3 linked regions of the Parasegetibacter sp. NRK P23 genome follow. The protein of the gene in region 3 interacts with the protein of the main gene of each other region in a pairwise test. Links are inferred from orthologs where the notes say so. Each region holds a gene or a part of one and is shown on either strand. Other genes may lie near its edges.

Evidence for each region.
Region 1: the proteins of dnaE (region 3) and M4J38_RS15445 interact in binary tests that used the Escherichia coli proteins (3 or more experiments, as listed by UniProt). The link is inferred for Parasegetibacter sp. NRK P23 from one-to-one orthologs.
Region 2: the proteins of dnaE (region 3) and M4J38_RS03445 interact in binary tests that used the Escherichia coli proteins (3 or more experiments, as listed by UniProt). The link is inferred for Parasegetibacter sp. NRK P23 from one-to-one orthologs.

What each region holds. Positions count from the first base shown.
Region 1 is NZ_JAMDLG010000001.1:3,808,461-3,812,296, reverse strand. Bases 1,056-3,836 are described here. They hold M4J38_RS15445 (methionine aminotransferase), read right to left. Parts: upstream 3,133-3,836; coding sequence 1,978-3,132; downstream 1,056-1,977. Other genes in these bases: M4J38_RS15440 (glycerophosphodiester phosphodiesterase family protein), read right to left, coding at 3,134-3,836; M4J38_RS15450 (AraC family transcriptional regulator), read left to right, coding at 1,056-1,799. Also shown: M4J38_RS15455 (mannose-1-phosphate guanylyltransferase), read left to right, coding at 1-823; more of M4J38_RS15450, read left to right, coding at 879-1,055. UniProt on the Escherichia coli protein: Shows aminotransferase activity with methionine and histidine as substrates, and to a lesser extent also with phenylalanine.
Region 2 is NZ_JAMDLG010000001.1:855,334-859,316, forward strand. The notes cover bases 1-2,928. They hold M4J38_RS03445 (DNA polymerase III subunit gamma/tau), read left to right. Parts: upstream 1-500; coding sequence 501-2,357; downstream 2,358-2,928. Other genes in these bases: M4J38_RS03440 (hypothetical protein), read left to right, coding at 1-413; M4J38_RS03450 (pyruvate dehydrogenase complex dihydrolipoamide acetyltransferase), read left to right, coding at 2,667-2,928. Outside these bases: more of M4J38_RS03450, read left to right, coding at 2,929-3,983. UniProt on the Escherichia coli protein: Part of the beta sliding clamp loading complex, which hydrolyzes ATP to load the beta clamp onto primed DNA to form the DNA replication pre-initiation complex.
Region 3 is NZ_JAMDLG010000001.1:1,946,009-1,955,640, reverse strand. Bases 3,037-7,280 are described here. They hold dnaE (DNA polymerase III subunit alpha), read right to left. Parts: upstream 6,882-7,280; coding sequence 3,237-6,881; downstream 3,037-3,236. Other genes in these bases: trxA (thioredoxin), read right to left, coding at 3,037-3,160. Also shown: M4J38_RS07965 (DUF2851 family protein), read left to right, coding at 135-1,427; M4J38_RS07960 (NupC/NupG family nucleoside CNT transporter), read right to left, coding at 1,429-2,721; more of trxA, read right to left, coding at 2,828-3,036; M4J38_RS07945 (C40 family peptidase), read left to right, coding at 7,365-8,036; M4J38_RS07940 (glycogen synthase), read left to right, coding at 8,123-9,541; M4J38_RS07935 (glucose-1-phosphate adenylyltransferase), read left to right, coding at 9,567-9,632. UniProt on the Escherichia coli protein: DNA polymerase III is a complex, multichain enzyme responsible for most of the replicative synthesis in bacteria. This DNA polymerase also exhibits 3' to 5' exonuclease activity. The alpha chain is the DNA polymerase catalytic subunit.

The sequences.
Region 1 (3,836 bases), 1.9 Mb from region 3 along the record:
GAAGAATACCGCGCCCTGCGTGGCTTATATCTCTTATAAATTACTCGCCCTCGACCCGGAAGCCACACTCATCTGCGCACCGGCCGATCACCTCATTCTCGATAACATCGGTTTCAATAAAGTGTGCATCGAGGCCCAGGGCTTCGTAAAGGAACACAACGCCCTCGTTACACTCGGCATTAAGCCCACCCACCCCAATACAGGATACGGTTATATCCAGTATGAAATGCAGGCGGTTTCGCATAACGTTTATAAGGTGAAGACCTTCACAGAAAAACCGAACCTGGAACTGGCCAAAACATTCCTCCAGAGCGGAGACTTTCTCTGGAACGCAGGCATCTTCGTGTGGATGGTGAAAAACCTTGTTCAGGCCTTTGAACAACACCTCCCGGAAATGCACGAAATGTTCTTCCTGGAAAAAGAAAACCTCACCGGCACAGAAGAAAAGAACGCGCTGGAAAGAATCTACCCCCAGTGTACCAATATCTCCATCGACTACGGTATCATGGAAAAGGCCTCGAATGTATACGTGATCCCCTCTTCCTTCGGCTGGAGTGATCTCGGTACATGGGCCAGTGCTTACGATAACCTTAAAAAGGACCACCTTGCCAACGCCATCGCCTCCCAACAGGTGATGGTCATCGACTCCGCGCGCTGCATGGTGCATGCACCGGAAGATAAACTGCTCGTTTTACAAGGCCTCGACGATTTTATTATCGTAGATACGGAGGATGTATTGCTGATCTGTAAAAAAGACAAAGAGCAGGAGATCAAGGAATATGTGGCCGAAGTAAAACGCAACAAAGGCGACAGGTTCCTCTAAGGATAACTTCAACATTAACAGAACGCTAACTTAGTTCAAGGTTAAATTTGAAGGAGTGGACCGCCCCATTCCATACTTTTCCAGCATCGACGAGGCATTCCGAAAAAATGCCAGCATCCATGCCATAAAGCCCCATTTTGAGCTTTATGAACTGGAGCAATATCCCGTACAGGAGGTACCCGAAATCAAACCGTTCCGGCTCAACGCCTATGTGATCGGCTTTATCACCAGCGGCACTGCAAGGCTTACCATCAATTCAAATGAATATGAGATCAAACGCGGAAGCCTGTATTTCTCTTCGCCCTGGGATATCCGTGCCTACAATAAAATGAGCGACTGGAAAGGCTTTCTGCTGTTCTTTACGCCCGATTATCTTTCCCAGTTCCAGTTTACCGAGAACAGTTTGCATGAAATGGATTTTTTCCAGCCCGATGCGCAGGTGGTGCTGTCGTTGGAGGAAGAAAGAACCTGCCAGCTCGAAGAATGGTTCCTGCGGATAAAAACTGAATTGAACAGCGGCCATCCCCACAGCATGAAGGTCCTGTTCCACTACATCCATATTCTGCTCTACAAATGCAGGGAACTCTACCAGGAGATCTTGCCGTTGAACGACAGGCAACGCACGCCTGTTCCCGCGCTTTTCCTCGAAAAACTCAACCGCTATTTCACCGAAATGGCGGCCAGCCAGGCGGAGGGCCAGGTCACCATCCAGCAGATTGCGGATGAAATGCACCTTCACCCGCATTATGTAAGTGATCTCATCAAAAAACAAACGGGCAAAACGGCCACGCAGATCATCCGCGAAAGGTATGTGCAGGAAGCGAAAACATTGTTGCGGAATACAAAGATGTCGGTTTCCGAAATCTCTTACCACCTGCATTTTAAGGATACCTCCAACTTCACGAAATTCTTCAAGAACGTTGCCGGGGTTACCCCGAAAGCGTTCCGGGAAAAAGGCCCGGGCATCATGCCGTAAATACCTTTCCTTCTGCACCAGCTACCTGCGGAAATATAACCTGAAGGTTAACTTTGAAATATCACATTGTGAATTATCAGGCCTATGGCCCTTAGATAGAAGAATTTCTTCATGTTGGTTTTAGGGTGGGTTCACTACTATGCGGCGTCCGGGTTTCCGGGCGCTGCTTTTTTGTGGGCTAATGAGCGGGAAATTTCTTTTGCAGAAGGGCCACCGCTTGCTCGAGCGTCTCCTCTTTTTTCGCGAAGCAGAAGCGCAATACCCGGTCATCGGTGCCGTCCAGGTAAAATGCGGAAACGGGGATAGCCGCTACACCGGCTTCGGTGGTGAGCCGTTTTGCGAATGCGATAGCGGGTTCTTTGCTGATGTTTTCGTAGGAAAAGCACTGAAAATAACTGCCGTGACTTGCTAAGGGTGTGAAAGCCGTTGCCGCCATGAGTTGACCGAAATAAATTTTCTTTTGCTCCATGAAACCGGAGAGCCCCAAATATGTCCATGGGTCAGAAAAATAAGCTGTGAGCGCAACCTGGGCCGGACTGAAACAACTGAAACAGTTGAACTGGTGCACCTTGCGGAACTCCCTCATTAAATCCGGCGGCGCCACGCAATAACCCAGCTTCCAGCCCGTGCAATGGAACACTTTCCCGAAAGAAAAACAAACGAATGCGCGCGCCAGCAAATCGGGATACCTGAGCATTGAAAGGTGTTGCTTCCCATTATAAACAAGGTGTTCGTACACTTCATCTGAAAGCAATAAGATATCGGTTCCCGCCACCAGTTCGCGGAGCGCTGCAATATCTTCTGCTGAAAGTACCGCTCCTGTTGGATTGTGTGGAGAATTTAGAACGATCATGCGGGTGCGGGGTGTAATCTTTTCTTTTACTTTCTCCCAGTTGATGCGATAATCGGGGAACTCCAGGTTAACGAATACCGGCGTGGCGCCGTTGAGTTCAATATTGGGAACATAACTATCATAGCAGGGCTGGAACACGATGACTTCATCGCCGGGACGCAGTACCGCCGTGAAGGCGGAGTAGATGGCGTAAGTACCGCCCGGCGTAATGGTGATCATGGTTTCGGGATGCACTTCCGCCTGGTAAAGGAGTTTTATTTTTTTCGCCAGCACTTCCCGTAACGGCGCATATCCGTTGGTGTGGGTGTATTGGTTCCAGCCATCCAGCATGGCGCGGTGCACCAATTCCGGGAGTGCGGGTTCCATTGGAAAATCAGGAAAACCCTGTCCCAGGTTCACGGCCTTGTGTTCCGCTGCCAGTGCGCTCATCACGGTAAAGATGGTGGTGCCTACATTGGGCAGTTTGGAGGTAAACATCATGTTATTTTGTTTGCGCGACTTCTTTCAATAATAGTTCAGGTTCATTCGTGGTGATATACCTGAATTGCTTGTCTAAGAGCCAGCGCATGGTGGCGGCATCGTTTACGGTCCATGCGTTCAATACAATCTTGTTGGCGTGGGCGCTTTCGATCCATTTGGGATTTTTTTGGAAAACGGAGAAATGGTAATCCGCACCTGATATGCCATCTGCCTTTAATTGTTCGGGACTTTTATCTCCGTTGAGGTATTGGGAAGGAATGCCGGGCTGAAGCCGGTGCAATGTTTTGAGGATATCGTAATCGAAACTGATGTACACGATCCAGGGCTGCGCCTTCAGTTCTTCCACCATTTTCGCCACGGCGGCGGCGGTTTTCTGACCACGTTCTTTGCTGACGGAAGACGGTTTTATTTCCAGCACCAGACGTGTGGAGCGTTGCCGCATACCGGTTTGAAGGTATTCCCGTACAGTGGGGATGGGCTCTCCGTTCGGCAGTTTTTTTGAAAGAAGTTCCTGGTAAGTACTTTTCTCGATGTGCATGCCGAAAAAAGTGTGATCGTGGTTCACCACGAGGGAATCATCTGCGGTAAGGTGCACGTCGAACTCCGATCCTTCGCAACGCAGTGCGATGGCCTCCTTCAGTGCCGCGATAGAGTTCTCAGGAAGTCCTTTGGCTTTGAAGGCGCCGCGGTGCGCCACTGTTTTG
Region 2 (3,983 bases), 1.1 Mb from region 3 along the record:
GTATCATCTGGTTTGCCTACCACAACAACAAACCTATCGCACTGTTTGTGAACCTGCCCGATCTGAACCAATGGTTCAAACACCTGAACGGGCAGTTCAACCTGCTCGCGAAGTTGAAGTTCCTTTGGGTGAAAGCCACCAAACCCTGCCGTAAATTAACGGGTATTGTATTCGGTATTATCCCCGAGTACCAGGCAAAGGGGGTGGATGCCTATATTATTGTAGAAACCGCCAAAGTGGTGCAGCCGGAAACCCCTTACACGGAATATGAAATGCAGTGGATCGGCGATTTCAACCCAAAAATGATCAACGTAGCCGAAAACCTGCCAGACTCCTTCCGGACCCGGGAACTGATCACATACCGGTACAATTTCGACAGGACCCAACCTTTCGAGCGCCACCCCATCCTCTGACCGGGACCCGGAAAATAACGGATGTAGCGCAGGTTTAAACACCGTACCTGTTTGCCTGAAAAGTAAAATCTCTATCTTGCAACCATAATGGAAAAGTTCATCGTTTCGGCCCGGAAGTACAGACCACAGAATTTCAGCACCGTTGTGGGGCAGCAGCATATTACCACCACCTTAAAGAACGCGATCCGCAACAAACAACTGGCGCATGCCTTTTTGTTTTGTGGTCCGCGGGGTGTGGGGAAGACCACCTGCGCGCGTATCCTGGCCAAGACCATCAACTGTGCGCATCCCGGAGAAGATGGGGAAGCCTGCAATACCTGTCATTCCTGTGTATCCTTCAACGATGGGGCCTCGCTGAATATCCATGAACTGGATGCCGCCTCCAACAACTCGGTGGACGATATCCGTACACTGGTGGAACAAGTACGTTTCGCGCCACAGGCGGGGGAGTACAAGGTGTACATCATCGATGAGGTGCACATGCTCAGTTCCTCGGCCTTCAACGCCTTCCTGAAAACACTGGAAGAACCGCCTCCGTATGCCATTTTTATCCTGGCCACCACGGAAAAACATAAGATACTGCCCACGATCCTTTCCCGTTGCCAGATTTTCGATTTCAAACGGATCACCACCCAGGATACCGCCGACCACCTCAACGAGATATGTGAGAAAGAAGCAGTGAAAGCGGAAATGGCCGCCCTGCAACTGATCGCCCAGAAAAGTGAAGGTTGTATGCGCGACGCGCTGAGCATCATGGACAAGATCGTGAGTTTCACCAACGGGGAACTTAGCTACACGAATACCCTGGAGCACCTCAATATCCTGGACGCGGATTATTATTTCCGGCTCATGGACGCCATGCTGAAGCAGGATGTATCTTCGGCGCTCCTGATGTTCGACGAGATCAACCGGAAAGGTTTTGAAGGCGATACCGTATTGAACGGGCTGGCCGAATTCATCCGGAACCTGCTGGTGTGCAAAGACCCGAAAGTGGCGTCACTGCTGGATGTGGTGGAGAGTTTCAAAGACCGTTATGTAACCATGGCTGGGGCCGTCAGCGCTTCCCTGCTGGTGAGTGCGCTGAACCTGCTTTCCGATGCGGAAATACAATACCGCGGCGCCAGGAACAAGCGCCTCCACATAGAACTTACCCTCATCAAACTCTGTTACCTCCAGCAGGCGATAGAAATTACCGATGGCGGCTCCGGCCCGGATAAAAAAAAAATAACTGACCGGCCGCTGGCGTTCAGAACGGTTTCACTGGCACCCGCTCCAGAGAAAAAACCGGTTTCAGGCGCGAAACTGATTGTGGAAACATCAGCCACACCGAAGCCAGTTGCAACCACTGCTACACAGGCTGCGGCGGCACCTTCAGCAAATACTCAACCGGCCGCTTTCCAAACTCCAACAACACCAATACAAACGGGAGCCCCCAGCGCAGCCGTCAAACCCGCTACAGTTACCGCACCTGCTCCACCTAATGGCGGAGGACTGAAACTCAGCTCACTGAGTAAACTCCGGCAGGAGATCGCGGCAAGAAACAGCGGCCCTTCCGAGAAAAAAGAACGCATCGCCCTTACGCAGGAACTGTTGAAAGAACACTGGCAGGGCTTCGCCAACAAATTAAGGGAAGCGAAAAACCCAGCCGTACAAAGTTTCGAATTATCCGAACTGCGTATCCTGGACGATGAAAACTTTGAAGTAGTTACCGGCGACAATATCATGGCCCGCTTTATTGATGCTGAAAAGCGGGAACTCGCGGAATACCTGCAGGAGAAGTTCTGCAACAACAGGTTGCTTTTCACCGTGGTGATTGAGCAAAGAGCAGACCTCGGCCTGAAATTCGAACGGCCGCTCACACCACGCGAGGTATTCATGCAGATGGCCGAACAATACCCACTGATCAACGATTTGCGGATAAAACTCCGGCTCGAAGTAGATTAATTTTCGGTGAAAACACCCTGATCAGAAATGTAAAAACACCGTTTAATGATAAGGTAAAAACCATTTTCATTTTCTTAACAAAAGCTTTCCCTACATTCGTTCCGGAATTGCTTTCCGACCATCAGCCTTTACTGGTGCTAAGATCCTATCAGTGTATGATCTGTGCTTCCGGTAAAGGCTGAGCCAATTATGGGAACCGCTGCACCATAATTCGCCTTTTTCCTGTAATTTCGGCCTTCCATTAAGCAAATGGGTACCGGGAAACCGGGAAACACATGCAATCGAACAACTAAAAACGATTATCTTTTTATGGCTGAAGTGATACTCATGCCCCGCCTGAGCGATACCATGACCGAAGGTGTGATAGCCGCCTGGCACAAAAAAGTGGGTGATACCGTTAAGAAAGGAGATTTACTGGCTGAAGTTGAAACCGATAAGGCCACCATGGAACTGGAAAGCTACCAGGACGGTACGCTCCTGTACGTGGGTGCCCAGAATGGAGAAAAAGTGGACGTGAACGCTTTGCTGGCCATCCTCGGAAAACCAGGGGAAAATGTAGATGATCTCGTGAAGCAAAATGGCGGACAAGCCGCTCCCGCAGCCGAAAAGAAATCCGAAGCAACAAAAGAAGAAGCACCCAAAGCTGAAGCGCAAACGGAAGCACCTAAGGCTGAAAAAACCGCGGCTTCCGGTATGGACCTGGCCACTGTGGAAGAAGCCATCCTGATGCCACGTCTCAGCGATACCATGACAGAAGGCGTGATCGCCGCCTGGCATAAAAAAGTGGGCGACTCCGTTAAAAAAGGAGAATTGCTTGCGGAAGTGGAAACCGATAAGGCGACCATGGAACTGGAAAGTTATAAAGATGGCACCCTGCTTTATATTGGCGCTGAAAAAGGCGACAAAGTTCCTGTTAACGCCCTGCTCTGCATCATCGGAAATGATAAAACAAATGTGGACGCGATCGTTGCCGCAGCCAAAGGCGGTGGCATCGAAGCCAAAGGAGAAGGTGACGTGAAAGGTGCCACAGGTACACCCGCCTCTTCCGTAGAAAGCAAAAAGGAAGATACCAATAAGGAAAGTGATACCACTTCTGAAAATGTTTCCAGCGACGGAAGGATCAAAGCATCCCCACTCGCCAAAAAGATCGCCGCTGAAAAAGGCATCGATATCACCAAAGTAACCGGAACAGGAGACAATGGCCGTATTGTTAAATCCGACGTTGACAATTATGTTCCCGCCGCTGAAAAAGCTTCTGCCGCCCCTGCTGCAAAAACAACCGCCGCTCCTGCAGTATACGGCCAGGAAAGCTTCGACGAGAAGCCTGTTTCGCAAATGCGCAAGGTAATCGCCAAGCGCCTCAGCGAAAGCCTGTTCACCGCACCGCACTTCTACGTTACGATGTCTATTGATATGGACAAAGCCGTGGAAAGCCGCGCCAAAATGAATGAAACCGCTCCCGTAAAAATTTCCTTCAACGATATGGTGCTGAAAGCCGTGGCGCTTTCGCTGAAACAACATCCCGCTGTGAACAGCAGCTGGCTGGGCGACAAGATCCGCACCAACCACCACGTGAACATCGGCGTAGCCGTTGCCGTGGATGAAGGGCTGCTGGTTCCTGTAGTC
Region 3 (9,632 bases):
GAATACCGTGATCTGATCTTCTATTTATCCGTTTTTTCCGGAATTTCTACCCCGTGAAAACAGCATTGCATTCCGGTGTTTTCACCTTTGTATGACAATAGGGCCCATGCTAATTTTGGAAAAAGAAGTGAAGTATGGTATCGGAGCGGCTGTTGCAATATATATGGGAAAGCGCCAGTTTTGATGTGCGGGATCTGCGAACGATCCAGGGACAGGCGTTACAGGTGATACAAAGGGGAAGCTGGAACAGGAACCAGGGGCCTGACTTTCTGCTGGCTACGATACGGATCGATGGAACGATACTGGTCGGAAATATTGAAATGCACCTGAAAAGTTCAGACTGGTTCAGGCATGCGCACGAGCGGGATGCACAATACAAAAACGTGATCTTGCATGTGGTGTGGGAGCATGATGATAAAGCGCCCGATATTCCCGTGCTGGAAATGAAAGAAAGGGTCGCCTCCATATTGCTGGGACATTACGAAAAGCTGATGCGTCAGCCGGAAACGATTGCCTGTGCCCGTATGCTGCATAAAGTAAACCCCGAAGTATGGCGGGAATGGAAGGAAAAGTTATTGCACCGCAGAATGATGAGCAAGGCAAACCTGGTATGTATGATGTTACAGCAAAACAACAGCGATTGGGAAGAAGTGAACTGGTGGATGCTGGCCAGGGCCTTCGGACTGCCCGTAAACAGGGATGCTTTTGAAAATGTGTCGCGCTCCATTCCACTGAAAGTACTGATCAGGGAATCGTTTCATCCATTACGGGGAGAAGCCTTGTTGATGGGGCAGGCAGGAATGCTGGAAGGGAATTTCTGTGATGAATACCCACGTGCTTTACAGAAAGAGTTCAGGTTCCTCGAAAAAAAGTACAGGCTCAAACGGCCCGCGCTTCAGATGAAACTGCTAAGAATGAGACCCGCGGCCTTTCCAGGCATCAGGCTTTCACAACTGGCTGCGCTTGTACCGTTGCGGCAACGGCTGCTGCCCAGGTTCTGTGCGGCTGAAACCCTTGAGCAACTGAAGAAGATACTGGAATGTTCCGCCTCCCTTTATTGGGAAACCCATTATCGATTTGATGAAGCCTCCGGTGCCTGTGCAAAGAAAATGGGCGCACAGCTCTTCGAGTCGCTCGTATTGAATGCCGTAGCGCCTATGGTATTCGCTTATGGCGTCGTGCACCGGAAAAAAGAATTATTGGAAAGGGTGGGGAAGTGGCTTTGGGCACTGCAACCGGAAACCAACAACAGGATTACCGCATGGAACAAACTAGGTGTTGGCGCCAGTAACGCGGCCGACACACAGGCTTTGCTGGAATTGACCAACGAGTATTGCGCACCACGGAAATGCCTGGAATGCGGCATAGCCCAATCATTGCTCCTTATGGAAGAAGATACCTGGGGAGAAGAGGAGCCGCCGCCTTAAATCAGAACAGCGCGCCGGCGATACAGCCACACATCAAACAGGCAATGGTACCACCAATAAGTGCTTTAACGCCCAGTTCCGTAAGGTTCTTGCGTTGGTTGGGCGCCAGTTGGCTGATGCCCCCGATCTGTATTCCGATAGAAGCAAAGTTCGCGAAACCGCAAAGTGCATAGGTGGTAATGAGTATGGATTTGGGATCTGAAATGGCACCGGAACCTTTCATCTCTCCGAATGAGATGTAGGCCACAAATTCGTTGAAGATGGTTTTCTCGCCCAGCAGTTGCCCGACCTGGATCATTTCGGCACTGTTCACGCCAATCATCCACGCAACGGGGGAGAAGATGTAGCCGAGCAGCATTTGCAGGGAAAGGGAATCGTACCGGCCGTTGGTAAAACGGGCGATATCGTCGTTGATGCTGAACCAATGTCCTACGGAACCCAGTACCCAGTTGCAGAGGTACATGAGGGCGGTAAATACGATGAGCATAGCGCCTACGTTCACCGCCAGTTTAAGACCATCGGTCGTACCAAGGGAAATAGCGTCCAGGAAATTGTCGCCGATCTTTTCTTTGGGGACTTTTAATTCGCGGATCACATTACCGGTCTGAGGAAAAAGAAGTTTAGAGACAACGATGGCGGCAGGTGCGCTCATGATCGACTGGCTGAGCATGTGCAACGCGAAGTACTTTTGCTGATCGATGTCGTTGCCACCCAGAAAACCTACATAAGCCGCGAGTACGCTGCCCGCTGTGTTGGCCATGCCACCCACCATAATACAGAGTATCTCGGAACGGTTCATTTTATCGAGGAAGGGGCGGATCATCAACGGCGCTTCGGTCTGACCCAGGAATATGTTCGCAGCGGTAGATACACTCTCCGGCCCGGAGATACCCAGTTTTTTCAGGAGCCACGCGAATACGTACACGATTTTTTGCAGCACACCGAGATAGTACAACATGGCGGAGAGCGCGGCGAAAAAGATGATATTCGGCAATACCTGTACCGCGAACACGTAAGCCCAGTTCCCGGTAGGATCCGCCAGTTTGCCGAAGATGAACTCGGTGCCTTTGTGGCCAATGTTAATCAGTTCAACAAACTTATCCGATATCCATCCGAAGAATAGTTTAATGAAGTTCACCTTTAATACGCCCAGCGCGAAACATATTTGCGCCACCACGCCAATGCCTATGAGTCTCCAATTGATGGCCCTACGGTTGTTACTCAGGAGGTAACAGATAAAAAGAAGGAAGAACATGCCAATGGCACCGCGGCCCAGATTTTCCCAATGCAGCATCCGGTGTGTTTATTTCTGTTAGTAGGTAATAATCGGGGCAATATAGGGAAATATGGGCATAAAAAAAGCCATCCCGGAGGATGGCCCTGTATAGAAAGGAATTGTATTACAGGTGTGCGTTGATCTTCTCAACGAAACGGGCTTTCGGCTGTGCGCCTACCAGTTTGTCTACTACTTCACCACCTTTGATGAAAAGGATGGCGGGGATGCTGGTGATGCCGTATTTGGTGCTCAGTGCCATGTTGTTGTCAACATTCACTTTACCTACGTTTACTTTACCGTCATACTCCTTGCTCAGTTCTTCGATAACGGGTCCGATGGCACGGCAGGGGCCACACCATTCAGCCCAGAAGTCAACTACTGTCAGTTTATCGTTTTCCAGCACCTGGGTCTGGAAGTTCGTGTCGGTGAATTCTAAAGCCATAATGATTGATTTTATTTTGTTAGCTAATTTTATTTTTGATATAAGGCTGCAAATTTACACCCATTTGGCGAATTTGCCAGTTCTGTCAGTTTTACTGTGAATTCGTTAACACACGTACGTCAATTTCAGGATGCTCCTGTAAAAAGACGGCCATTTCGTCATTCATTTCAAAGCCGGTTTCACTTGTTAAAAGACTCACCCTTTTCTGTGCCGCATGGTCCAGGATATTGAACCTTATGCCGGTTTTGCCGGGGTAGGTCCTGAAGTTGTTTTCCAGGAATTCAATCAGTTCTGTGGAGACGCTTTTAGGAGACATGTCCAGGATAAGTTGTTTGGTCATGGTTTTCTTCAGCGTTTCCAGCAGGGTGATCTGCGACAATTTGAATTCAAAATTATCTTCCTGGTTGAACCTGTTCTTGAACGCTCCTACGATATGCAAAACCGTGCCCGGCGTGAAATAATCCTTGTACCGCACGTAATCTTCACCAAACAGCGCGATGTCCATTTTACCACTGTAATCTTCCACGTTGAATATGCCGAATTGTTTGCCCGTTTTGGTGAGCCGGTGTTGCGCATCTGTTACCAGGCCTGCCAGACGGAAACTCCTGTTCCTGTTGGTTTGCGTGAGGATGTTGTCCTTGTATTCATTGTATTCCGCGACGGGAGTTATGCCGAAATGGGTCATTTCAAAACGATAGTTGTCGAGCGGATGGCCACTGATAAAGATGCCTGTTACCTGCTTCTCATTGTCGAGTAATTCGATAAGACTCCATTCGGGACAAGGAAGTATTTTCGGTACCGCGATCTCAGGCATTTCCATGGCGCCGAACAGGCTGTTGCCCGTGTGTTGCTGGTTGCCCTGGTAAACGTTGCCGTATTTGATGATCTTTTCCAATCCATTGGTATTGTCTCCTGCCGGGGTATGAAAATACTGGGCACGGTGGAACTCCGGGAAACAATCGAACGCACCCGAATAAGCCAGGCATTCCATTGATTTTTTATTGACCGCGCGTTGGTTTACCCGGCGCACCAGGTCGAAGATGTTTTCATAAGGACCACCTTTCTTCCGCTCTTCAATAATACTTTCTATTGCCGCTTCACCCACTCCTTTTAATCCACCCAGCCCAAAGCGGATTTCCCCTTTTTTGTTCACGGCGAACCCTTTCTGGGATTCGTTGATATCCGGTCCAAGTACTTTCAACCCCATGCGCTTACACTCTTCCATGAAGAAGGTGATCTTTTCAATGCTTCCGGCGTTGTTCAATACCGAAGCCATGTATTCGCTGGGGTAATGCGCCTTTAAGTATGCCGTTTGATAGGCTACGAACGCATAGCAGGTAGAGTGTGATTTATTGAAGGCGTATTGTGCGAAGGCCTCCCAGTCGGTCCATATTTTATCCAGTATCTTTTCGTCGTGACCTTTTTCGGAAGCGCCTTTTACAAACTGGGCCTTCATTTTATCCAGTACCGCTTTCTGCTTTTTACCCATCGCTTTCCGCAGCACATCCGCATCTCCCTTCGAGAAGCCGGCCAGGCTCTGGCTCAGCAGCATCACCTGTTCCTGGTAAACGGTAATGCCGTATGTTTCGGCCAGGTATTCCTCCATTTCGGGGAGGTCATATACAATCTCCTCCGTGCCATGTTTCCGGGCGATAAAGTTGGGTATGTATGCGAGCGGCCCCGGACGGTACAGGGCGTTCATGGCGATCAGGTCAGCAAACTGGTCGGGCTTCAGTTCACGGAGGTACTTCTGCATGCCGGGACTTTCAAACTGGAACGTACCGTTTGTTTCGGCTTTCTGGTACAGTTCAAAAGTCTTCTGGTCATCAAGGGGAATTTCATCAATGGAAATGTCCACATCATAATTCTCCTTGATCATGCGCAGGGCGCCCTTAATGATGGTCAGCGTTTTCAGCCCGAGGAAGTCCATTTTGATAACGCCGGCGTCTTCGATGATACTGCCTTCAATCTGGGTTACCAGCAGGTCAGAGTCTTTTGCGGTGCTCACCGGGATAATATTCATCAGGTCTTCCGGGGCGATGATGATGCCCGCCGCGTGGATACCGGTGCTTCTTACTGAACCTTCCAGCCTTTCCGCTTCTTTCAATACCCTGGCCTGAATATCGTCTCCATGATAGATGCTCCGGAGTTTGCGTACGTTCTCCAGGTCCTCCGGACCAAGTCCTTCTTTCGCTTCCAGCGATTTTTCGCCATCTTTGGCCGTAAGCGGGGCCTGTAAAACCCGACCCAGTTCTATGCCCGGTTTATCGGGCACCAGTTTGGCCAGCATGTTTGAGTCGGAGAGGGGCAGGTCGAGTACCCGCGCCACGTCTTTGATACTCATTTTGGCGGCCATCGTACCATAGGTGATGATCTGCGCCACCTGGTTCTTTCCATATTTATCTACCACATATTCGATTACCCGCTGGCGGCCTTCGTCGTCGAAGTCCGTATCAATATCGGGCATGCTCTTCCTGTCGGGGTTGAGGAACCTTTCGAAAAGGAGATTGTATTTGATGGGGTCGATATTGGTGATGCCTATGCAATAAGCTACGGCGCTTCCAGCCGCGGAACCACGTCCGGGGCCAATGAATACGCCCATATCGCGCCCTGCCTTGATAAAATCACTAACAATCAGGAAGTAACCGGCGAACCCCATCGTTTTGATGGTGAACAGTTCAAAATCCAGTCGTTCCGTAATATCCGGGGTCAGTTCTGAATAACGTTGCCGCGCGCCTTCATAAGTAAGGTAATGCAGGTATTCCCATTGGTTGAGGTTGTTGTCCTCGTGGACCTGGAACTCCTTCGGAATAGGGAACGCGGGCAGCAGGATGTCCTTTTTCAGGTTCAGCAATTCCACTCTTTCTACCACCATTTCGGTATTGCTGATAGATTGTGGGATATCGCTGAAAAGGGTCGCCATCTCCTCCGGACTCTTGAAATAGAATTGGTCGTTCGGGAATTTAAACCTCCGGTTTTTGATCTGTGTTTCATCGTTCACGAAATCATCGAACCCAGGGGTTGACTGCTTTTCACCGGTATTGATGCACAACAGGATATCGTGGGCGTTGTAATCATCACGGTCCGTATAGTGGGAATCATTCGTGGCGATTACCGGAACATCATACTTTTTGGAGAAACGCATGAGCGTTTCGTTGATCACTTCCTGTTCTTTGATGTTGTGGCGTTGCAATTCTATAAAAAAGTCTTCGCCAAAAAGATCCAGCCACCATTTGAATTCTTTCTCTGCGGCTTCTTCACCATCGTGAAGAATGGTTTGCGGCACGTAAGCGCCGATGCAGCAGGTAGTGGCGATCAGTCCTTCATGGTATTTTTCGATCAGGGATTTATCGATCCGGGGATATTTGCTGTACAGTCCTTCCGTATAACCCAGTGAAGTTAACTTGATGAGGTTGGCGTAACCTTTGGCATTCTTGGCCAGCAGCACCTGGTGGTAACGTTCATCACGTACTTCTTTGGTGAACTGCTTGCGGAAACGATCCTCTACCACATAAAACTCACAGCCAACAATGGGCTTTACTTTTAGCGAACCGTCTTCATTTTTATGTTTATAAGCCTCGCTCACGAATTCGAAGGCCCCGAACATGTTTCCGTGGTCGGTGATGGCCAGCGCCGGCATATTGTGTTTGATCGCTTTTTTATAGAGCGCCTGGATGGATGCAGCGCCATCCAACAAAGAAAACTGAGTATGTACGTGTAAATGTGAGAATTTCATTCGAACCTGTTTTGCCGCCCGGTTACTTCCGTTAATATGATCTTTCCAGGAAATTCCGGGCGAACTGCAAATAAACAATAAACCAGAGAGTTAACACGAACTGAACGGCCTAAAGTTACGCACATGTGTTGTTTCACTGCATTGATATTAGCTATATGCAGATAGAGCATTAAATCGGGTGAAATCAGGGTTTTTCTAATCGCTGACCCCGTTTTTTGCCCACTTAAATACCGTTAAAATCTTTTTTGCCTTTGGGGAATGTACTTTATCCGGCTTATGCTGTCCAAAGCCAGAACGGTCAACTGTTTCACCCTTGAAACAAGTCTCGGTTACCCGAGTTGACCCGGTGCCACCGATATCATTTTCCCCGGCTGCTGACCGTGTTCCGACCCAGTGTATCCCCGTTAAAACACCGTATCAGGCCCGCTTTCCCTATATTTGCATGGTTCTTGCTAACCGAATGTGAATTTTAAAATCAGTCTTTTGAAATACCTGAGCATATTTCTTGCCGCCGGCATTGCATTGACAGGATGCGGAACCGCCCGTGTTGCAAAAGGAACCAGTCCGAAAACAGCCGCAACGGGCCATTCACCTAAATTCCTCGATATTACCATCGAGCAGGAATCCACCACGAACAATCAGAAATTAACGGCATATAAAGCGGAAAAAACCAACATCCGTAAAAATACAGGAGTAGCCGATATCGAAAGCAGTAATTCCCTCCAGTTTAAATACGGTATCCTGATGGATGTGCCGGTGGAGGAACTGGCCAATCACGCCGCGCTTCCCTTCATTGAAGAATGGTATGGAACACCTTACAGGATGGGCGGCACCACAAAATCTGGTATCGACTGTTCCGCTTTCACGGTATTCTTCGCGTCTTCCGTCTACGGGCTATCCTTACCCCGCACCAGCAGGGAACAGCACGATGCCACACTGCCGGTAAAACGGGACGAGCTTACGGAAGGTGACCTGGTCTTCTTTTCCGCAAGGAGAAAGGGAACCATTGCGCACGTGGGCGTGTACCTGCGGAACAACAAATTCGTTCACGCCTCCACTTCCAGTGGCGTCATGATTTCCGATCTGGACGAGGCCTACTGGAAATCCCATTACATTGGCGCAGGAAGAATGAATGGATTGAATGCCAGTAAATAAGATATCATTTTTATTGCTTTTTTTTCGGTAAATAGAAATAGCTTCCTTAAATTGATGGCGTGAACTGAACGTCAACAATTTTAAGGATGGAAATCATACATGTTAGTGCAGAATGTTATCCTGTGGCCAAAGCCGGGGGACTGGGAGATGTGGTGGGCGCCCTGCCAAAATACCTCAATGCCGCAGGGCATATCGCAAAAGTGGTGATGCCGATGTACCGCACGAAATTTCTTTATGAGAATGAATGGGAACTGGTACATGAAGGCGGCGCTTATATGGGGAATAATTCCTTCCATTATAGTGTTATCAAAGAAAAAAACAATAAACTCGGCTTCGATTTATACCTGATCGATGTGAACGGACTCCTCGACAGGGAACGCATCTACGGTTATTATGATGACACCGAAAGGTTTCTTTCCTTCCAGATCGCTTTCTGCGACTGGTTATCAAGATGGAACCACCGTCCGGATGTGGTGCATGTGCACGACCACCATACCGCACTGATTCCTTTCATGCTGCAACATTGTTACGCGTACCGTCATCTTGCAGCCATTCCAACCGTACTTACGATTCACAACGCGCAATACCAGGGCTGGTTTGGCTGGGACAAACAACACCTTATTCCGCCTTATGATTCCTGGAAATGGGGTATGCTGGACTGGAACAATACCGTCAACCCCCTGGCCTGCGGTATCAAATGCGCCAGTCGCGTTACTACGGTAAGCTGGAGCTACCTGGAAGAATTACAGGGTGCCGCGAACGGCCTGGAATCTTTGCTCCGCGCAGAAAGGGGGAAAAGCGTTGGCATACTGAATGGTATTGATGATAAGATATGGGATCCCGCAACGGATACTTATTTGCAGGACCATTACAATATTTCGGGTATGGCTAAGGGTAAGCTGGGCAATAAAAAAACGCTTTGCGAAGTGTTTGGACTGAACCCTCAGAAGCCTTTGTTTGTATTTATCGGTAGACTGGTGGGAGAGAAGGCCGCCGATCTGCTGCCTGGAGCCATCGAAGACGCATTTTATTATATAGGGAGAAATATGAACATCCTGGTGCTGGGTAGTGGGGAACCCTGGGTGGAAAGCAGGCTGCTGGAATTGAAAGAGAAGTACGCCGGGGATTACAATGTATTTATAGGTTACAATGAGACCCTGAGCCACCAGATGTATGCCGGAGCCGACTTTCTTCTAATGCCCAGCAGAGTTGAACCCTGCGGATTAAACCAGATGTATGCCATGCGCTACGGCACCATTCCGCTGGTGCGCGATACCGGCGGGCTCCGGGATACCGTGATCGATATCGGCGACCACCAGGGCTATGGCATCCGGTTCCGCGAAGCCACTGTTGGGGAATTGACGCACGCCATGTACCGGGCACTGGATTTGTATAAAAACAAAGAGCAACTGGGAAATGTAAGAGCATATATGATGAAACTCGATTTCAGTTGGGACAAAAGCGCAGAACAATATTGTAACGTATATCAATCCATAATAAGCTGAGCCATTCAGCATCAAATACCATAGTATGAGTAAATCTGTCCTGGCTGTAATCCTGGGCGGCGGCGCCGGAACCCGCCTTTATCCCCTTACA